Regions from separate parts of the Streptomyces sp. NPDC037401 genome, predicted to be linked through region 2. Evidence: riboswitches for the same ligand, from Rfam matches in the RefSeq annotation. Region 2 holds a riboswitch; the other holds the start of a gene.
What was found. A riboswitch is a leader RNA that binds a small molecule or an ion and turns the genes downstream of it on or off. The one in region 2 is predicted to bind S-adenosylmethionine.
Positions count from the first base shown of each region.

Region 1: it holds a riboswitch for S-adenosylmethionine, as region 2 does, so the genes downstream of both, ACZ7H1_RS17005 (aminotransferase class V-fold PLP-dependent enzyme) here and thrC (threonine synthase) in region 2, are expected to answer to the same signal.

Region 1 covers NZ_JBVJWO010000014.1:76,852-80,245, forward strand. Annotated here, with positions in the region: gene qcrB (cytochrome bc1 complex cytochrome b subunit) at 1-315, shown strand, start outside; gene trpD (anthranilate phosphoribosyltransferase) at 468-1,532, shown strand; SAM riboswitch class IV at 1,627-1,743, shown strand; gene ACZ7H1_RS17005 (aminotransferase class V-fold PLP-dependent enzyme) at 1,953-3,353, shown strand.
Region 2 covers NZ_JBVJWO010000038.1:54,958-58,351, reverse strand. Annotated here, with positions in the region: gene ACZ7H1_RS31135 (alpha,alpha-trehalose-phosphate synthase (UDP-forming)) at 1-222, opposite strand, end outside; gene ACZ7H1_RS31130 (glucosyl-3-phosphoglycerate synthase) at 294-1,265, opposite strand; SAM riboswitch class I at 1,427-1,574, shown strand; gene thrC (threonine synthase) at 1,592-2,890, shown strand; gene ACZ7H1_RS31120 (MoaD/ThiS family protein) at 2,923-3,201, shown strand.

The DNA of each region.
Region 1 (3,394 bases), on a different contig from region 2:
CTGCAGCGTCGTGACCGCGACAAGGTGCTGCACGGTCGCGAGACCGGCATCATCAAGCGCCTGCCGCACGGTGAGTTCGTCGAGGTCCACGAGCCGCTGTCGCAGGGCCAGCTGCACTCCCTCACCACGCACGAGCAGTACAAGCCGGACGAGATCGGCCCGACGGTCGACGAGAACGGCGTCGAGCGCAAGGTGAAGATGATGGAGAAGCTCCGCGTCAAGCTCAGCAAGGGCTACTACGGCGAGGACAGCCAGATTCCGAAGCCGACGGCGGAGGAGTACAAGGAGATCCAGAGCGGCCACGGCCACCACTGATCCCCACCCGGTTCCGGACCCGCCCGCGGGTCCGGCCGGAACTGATCGCCACAGCAGGAGCCCCGTCCACACGCTGGACGGGGCTCTTCGCTGCCCCCGGGGCTGGATAGGCTGAAGCCCTTCCTAATCGGCTGTGGACCCAGGAGTGGACCATGAACGTTGTGACCCCGGCAGGCGGCGACAGCGTGGCGGGCCTGACCTGGCCGGGCGTACTGGACGCTCTGCTCGGCGGCACGGACCTCTCGGCCGACGAGACCGCCTGGGCCATGGACCGGATCATGCGGGGCGAGGCCACGAACGCCCAGATCGCCGGCTTCGCGGTGGCGCTGCGGGCCAAGGGCGAGACCGTCGCCGAGATCAACGGCCTCGTGCGGACCATGTACGCGCACGCGAACCTCATCGAGGTGCCCGGCCGGACCGTCGACATCGTCGGCACCGGCGGCGACGGCGCCAAGACGGTCAACATCTCCACGATGTCGGCCGTCGTCGTGGCCGGCACCGGCGCCAAGGTGGTCAAGCACGGCAACCGCGCCGCGTCCTCCGCGAGCGGCGCCTCGGACGTGCTGGAGAAGCTGGGGGTGAACCTCGACCTGACCCCGGCGCGGGTCGCCGAGGTCGCCGAAGAGGCGGGCATCACCTTCTGCTTCGCCGTGAAGTTCCACCCCGCGCTGCGGCACGTCGCCGGAGCCCGAAAGGAGCTCGGCATCCGCACCACCTTCAACTTCCTCGGACCGCTGACGAATCCGGCCCGGGTCCGGGCCCAGGCCACGGGCGTGGCGGACGCGCGGATGGCGCCCATCGTCGCGGGCGTGCTCGCCGAGCGGGGCTCCTCGGCCCTGGTGTTCCGCGGCGACGACGGCCTGGACGAGCTGACCACCACCGCCACGTCGCGGGTGTGGTGGGTGCGCGACGGCGAGGTCCGGGAACAGGCCTTCGACCCGCGCGACGTCGGCATCGGCCTCGTGGACGTCTCGGCGCTGCGCGGCGCGGACGCCTCGTACAACGCCGACGTCGCCCGCCGGCTGCTCGCGGGGGAGACCGGGCCGGTGCGCGACGCCGTCCTGCTGAACTCCGCGGCGGCGCTGGTGGCGGTGGAGCCGGGCGAGGGCACGCTGGAGGAGCAGATCGCCGCCGGGATCGCCCGTGCGGCCGAATCGATCGACTCGGGTGCGGCGCGGGCCGCCCTGGAGCGCTGGGTGGCCGCCAGCAACGCGTGACGCCCGCCTGCCGATCACTCTCGCCCCCGACCCCGGTCCACATCCTGGACCGGGGTCTTGCGTTCGGCGGATCTTGTGGCAGGATTTCGGATCAGGTCACGAGTGACAGCGTTTTGGCCCCGGCTTGCTGTCCGGCAACCCTCCGTCCGTGGCGGGGTGCCCCGGGTGATGACCAGGTCGTAGGCAGCGAGGTCTACGGCAAGCGCGGACCCCTCGATACCAGGGGTCCTGGTCTCTCGAGGAGCTTTTTCCGTGAGCAAGCGAATGCGATAGGCGCGTAGCGCCCCCTTCTTCACACCTCCGTGCGGACCGATGCGGTCCGTTGCGTCGAGGCATCACCCGTACCGCGAACACGGCACCCGTGTATCCGCCTACGGGCCATCGAAGCCATTCACCCCTGCCTGCCCGGGAGATACCGCCATGTCCGCGACCCTGAACACCGCTGCCGCCGCCCCTCGCTCCGACGACGCCGACCCCTGCTGCGCCGAGCCGCTGCCGGTGCTCGGCCGGGACGTCACCGTGCCCCTCGTGACCGGCGGCGAGGTCAGCTACGCCGCCCTCGACTACGCCGCCAGCGCCCCGGCGCTCCAGCGCGTGTGGGACGACGTCGCCGCGTACGCCCCGTACTACGGCAGCGTGCACCGCGGCGCCGGTTACCTCTCCCAGCTGTCGACGGACCTGTTCGAGCAGAGCCGGGCAGCGGTCGCGGAGTTCCTCGACTGCCGGGCGGGCGACCAGGTGGTCTTCACCCGGTCCACCACGGACTCGCTGAACCTGCTGGCGCAGGCGCTGCCGGCCGGCTGCCAGGTGTTCGTCTTCGAGACCGAGCACCACGCCTCGCTGCTGCCGTGGCGCGACGCCCGCGTCACCTACCTGAACGCCCCGCGCACCCCGGCCCGGGCGGTCGAGACCCTGGAGCGCGCGCTCGCCGACCGCGCCCCCTACGGTCCCGCGCTGGTCTGTGTGACCGGCGCCTCCAACGTGACCGGCGAGCTGTGGCCGGTGAAGGAGCTCGCCGCGGCGGCGCACGCGCACGGCGCGCGCATCGTTCTGGACGCGGCCCAGCTGGCCCCGCACCACGCGGTGTCCGTGCAGGACCTGGGCGTGGACTGGGTGGCCTTCTCGGGCCACAAGCTCTACGCGCCGTTCGGCTCGGGCGTCCTGGCCGGGCGCGCGGACTGGCTCCAGGAGGCCGAGCCGTACCTCGCGGGCGGCGGCGCCTCGCGGAAGGTGACGCGCCGCGTCGACGGCGAGGGCGCCGGCGGGGTGGACGTGGAGTGGCACACCACCGCGGCCCGGCACGAGGCCGGATCCCCGAACGTGATCGGCGTGTACGCGATCGCCTCGGCCTGCCGGGCGCTGACGGAGGCGGGCTTCGACCGTCTGGTGGCGCGGGAGCAGGAGCTGATCCGGCGGGTGCGCTCCGGACTCGCCGAGGTGCCGCAGGTGCGGGTGCTGTCCCTCTTCGGCGACGACGCCCCGCGGGTGGGCGTGATCTCGTTCGTGGTGGACGGCTGGAACAGCTCGCACTTCGCCGCGGCGCTGTCCGCGGAGTACGGCATCGGGGTGCGCGACGGCCTCTTCTGCGCGCACCCGCTGGTGCGCACCCTGCTCGGCAGCGAGCCGCAGGAGCCGGGCGAGTGCGGCGCCCCGGAGGCGGCGCCCGGCGAGCGGTCGCTGAACGCCATCCGCGTCAGCTTCGGGGCCGGTACGCCCGACGAGCACGTGGAGCGGTTCGTGCGCGCGGTCCGCGAGCTCGTCGAGGACGGCGCCAAGTGGCAGTACCGCACGGAGGACGGCCGCTGCGTGCCCGCGGTCTGACACGGCGGGCACGGGCCGGCCGGTGGGCGGGGGAGCGGCCG
Region 2 (3,394 bases):
GAGCATCCGCACGCCCGGCTCGGAGACGCCGCGGCGGACCGCCTCCCGGTCGGCTTCGGAGAGGGCCGCGCACACCCACAGGGCGTCCGGCTGGCGGGCCAGCGCGGCGGACAGGCCGGAGACCAGACCGCCCCCGCCGCGGCGGGCCGTGAGGCTGCCGTCCTCGGCGAGGGCGTACGAGAGCGGACCGCGGTTCGCTGCGACGAGCACCTGGGAAGCCATGCGCCCAACCTAGCCCGGCCCGCTTCCGCTCAAACGTTCCGCCGGGCCGTGGCCGGGTGCCGCACGGCGTGTCAGGCCACCCGCCGCACGGCGTACTCCGGGATCTCCCGCATCGGCGGCCGCTCCTCCGTGTCCACGGCGTACGTCCGCGGTACGAAGCCCTCCGGGCCCCGCTCGAACTGGGTCAGCTCGGGCCGCACCAGGTGCCCGCGGGACAGCCGCAGCTGCGCCGTGCGGTAGATCGCGGCCGCCATCCGGCCCAGCGCCAGGCCGTCCTGGTGGCGGTGGATCCGCACGCCGACGTCGACCTGCGCGAGGGCGTCCAGGCCGACCGTGTGCAGGGCGTCGACCAGCAGGCCGATCTCGACGCCGTACCCGACCGGGAACGGCAGCCGCTCCAGCAGGGAGCGGCGCACGGCGTACTCGCCGCCCAGCGGCTGGACGAACCCGGCCAGCTGCGGCCAGTGCAGGTTGAGCAGCGGACGGGCGACCAGCTCGGTCACCCTGCCGCCCTGCTCGGCTCCGGCCGGACGGCCGCCCTGACCGGGGGCGGCGCCGAACGGACGGTCGTACATCGCCTTGACGAACTGGACGTCCGGGTCGGTCAGCAGCGGCCCGACGATCCCCGAGACGAAGTCGGCCGAGAAGTCGCGCAGGTCGGCGTCGACGAAACACACGATGTCCCCGGTGGTCACCAGCAGGGACCGCCACAGCACCTCGCCCTTGCCGGGCAGCGCCGGTATGCGGGGCAGGATCGCGTCGCGGTGGACCACGCGCGCGCCGGCCTTCGCCGCCACCTCGGCCGTCCGGTCCGTGGACCCGGAGTCCACCACGACCAGCTCGTCGACCAGCGGCACCGCCTCGATCAGCTCACGGCGGACGACCTCGACGATCTCGCCGACCGTCGCCTCCTCGTCGAGCGCGGGCAGCACCACGCTGACCGTCGTCCCGGCAGCCCGTTTGGCTGCGAGGAGCCGGTCGAGCGGGCGGTCGGCTGCCGACCAGGACCGGCTGGCCAGCCAGCGCTCCACCTCATCCAGCACGGTCCGTACTCCCCTGTTTCCTGATCCGTGGATGACCGAAAAGTGATCCATCTCGCGGTTCGGACGGCTGTCTCACCCGCCCGCCCCTTCGGTTACAGTCTTGAACAACGCGGACGACCATCGCATGTCGGGGGTCGAATGCCGCGCTGACAATCGAATACCGCTCATCCAGAGGGGCAGAGGGACACGGCCCGTTGAAGCCCCGGCAACCCTCCAGCCGGTCTCGTGCGCATCGTCGCCGCGAGGCTCCCGGCTAGGGAAGGTGCCAATTCCGTCTCATGGCGACGTTCGTCATGGGGAAGATGAGGAGAAAGGGCCTCGCCATCATGGCTGTACAGACTGTTACCCCCGCGCCGGTCGCTTCCGTCGATCTCGGTCCCGCCGTCGCCCTCTCCTGTCGTGAGTGCGGAACGCGGTTCGACCTGGGACCCATTTTCGCCTGCGTCGAGTGTTTCGGCCCGCTCGAGGTCGCGTACGACCTGCCCCTCGGTACCGGATCCACTGAAGACGTGGAGGCCCTGCGCAAGCGCATCGAGGCCGGCCCGGACAACATCTGGCGCTACGCCCCGCTGCTGCCCGTCCCCGCCGACGTGGCCGCCAAGCCCAGCCTGAACCCCGGCTTCACCAAGCTCGTCGACGCCCGCAACCTCGCCGAGGCGCTGGGCGTGACCGGCAAGCTGTACGTCAAGGACGACTCCGGCAACCCGACGCACTCCTTCAAGGACCGCGTCGTCGCGATCGCCGTCGAAGCCGCCCGCGCCTTCGGCTTCACCACCCTCTCCTGCTCCTCCACGGGCAACCTGGCCGGCGCCGTCGGCGCCGCCGCCGCCCGCGCCGGCTTCCGCTCCTGCGTGTTCATCCCGCACGACCTGGAGCAGGGCAAGGTCGTCATGGCCGCGGTGTACGGAGGCGACCTGGTCGGCATCGAGGGCAACTACGACGACGTCAACCGCTTCTGCTCGGAGCTCATCGGCGACCCGCTGGGCGAGGGCTGGGGCTTCGTCAACGTCAACCTGCGCCCGTACTACGGCGAGGGCTCCAAGACCCTCGCCTACGAGATCTGCGAGCAGCTCGGCTGGCAGCTCCCCGACCAGATCGTGATCCCGATCGCCTCCGGCTCGCAGCTCACGAAGATCGACAAGGGTCTCCAGGAGCTCATCAAGCTGGGCCTGGTCGAGGACAAGCCGTACAAGATCTTCGGCGCGCAGGCCGAGGGCTGCTCCCCGGTCTCCTCCGCCTTCAAGGCCGGACACGACGTGGTGCGCCCGCAGAAGCCGAACACCATCGCCAAGTCCCTCGCGATCGGCAACCCGGCCGACGGCCCGTACGTCCTGGACATCGCGCGCCGCACCGGCGGGTTCGTCGAGGACGTCAACGACGAGCAGGTCGTGGACGCGATCCGGCTGCTCGCCCGGACCGAGGGCATCTTCGCCGAGACTGCGGGCGGCGTGACCGTCGGCGTCACGAAGAAGCTGATCGACAACGGTCTGCTCGACCCCACGCTGACCACGGTCGTCCTCAACACCGGTGACGGCCTCAAGACCCTGGAAGCGGTGTCCGGCACCGGCCAGACCACGACCATCCGCCCGAGCCTGGACGCGTTCCGCGCCGCCGGCCTGGCCTGACCATCCCCCCGCACCCGGAAGGCAGTAGAGCCATGAGCGTCAACGTCCGCATCCCCACCATCCTGCGCACCTACACGGGCGGCCAGGCCGAGGTGCCCGCCGAGGGCGCGACCCTGGCCGAGGTCATCGCCTCGCTGGAGTCGAACCACCCGGGCATCGCCGCGCGCGTCCTGGACGACCAGGGCAAGCTGCGTCGCTTCGTCAACGTGTACGTGAACGACGACGACGTCCGCTTCGAGGGCGGTCTGGAAGCGGTGACGCCCGACGGCGCCGGCGTGTCGATCATCCCGGCCGTCGCGGGCGGCTGCTGACCGCGGTGCGGACCGGCCTTTAGGGCCGGGAGTTCTTCCGAATTGCCCCCTCCGCATAAAGCGGAGGGGGCAATTCTGCTTGGTTGGGCGCGGTAGGGTTGGGGTAGTCCCCTCCGCTGTTTGTGCCTCCGGCATATGAGCGGGTCACCGGATGGGCGACATTGGGCCAAAGTGCGTGCACGGTATGGGGCTT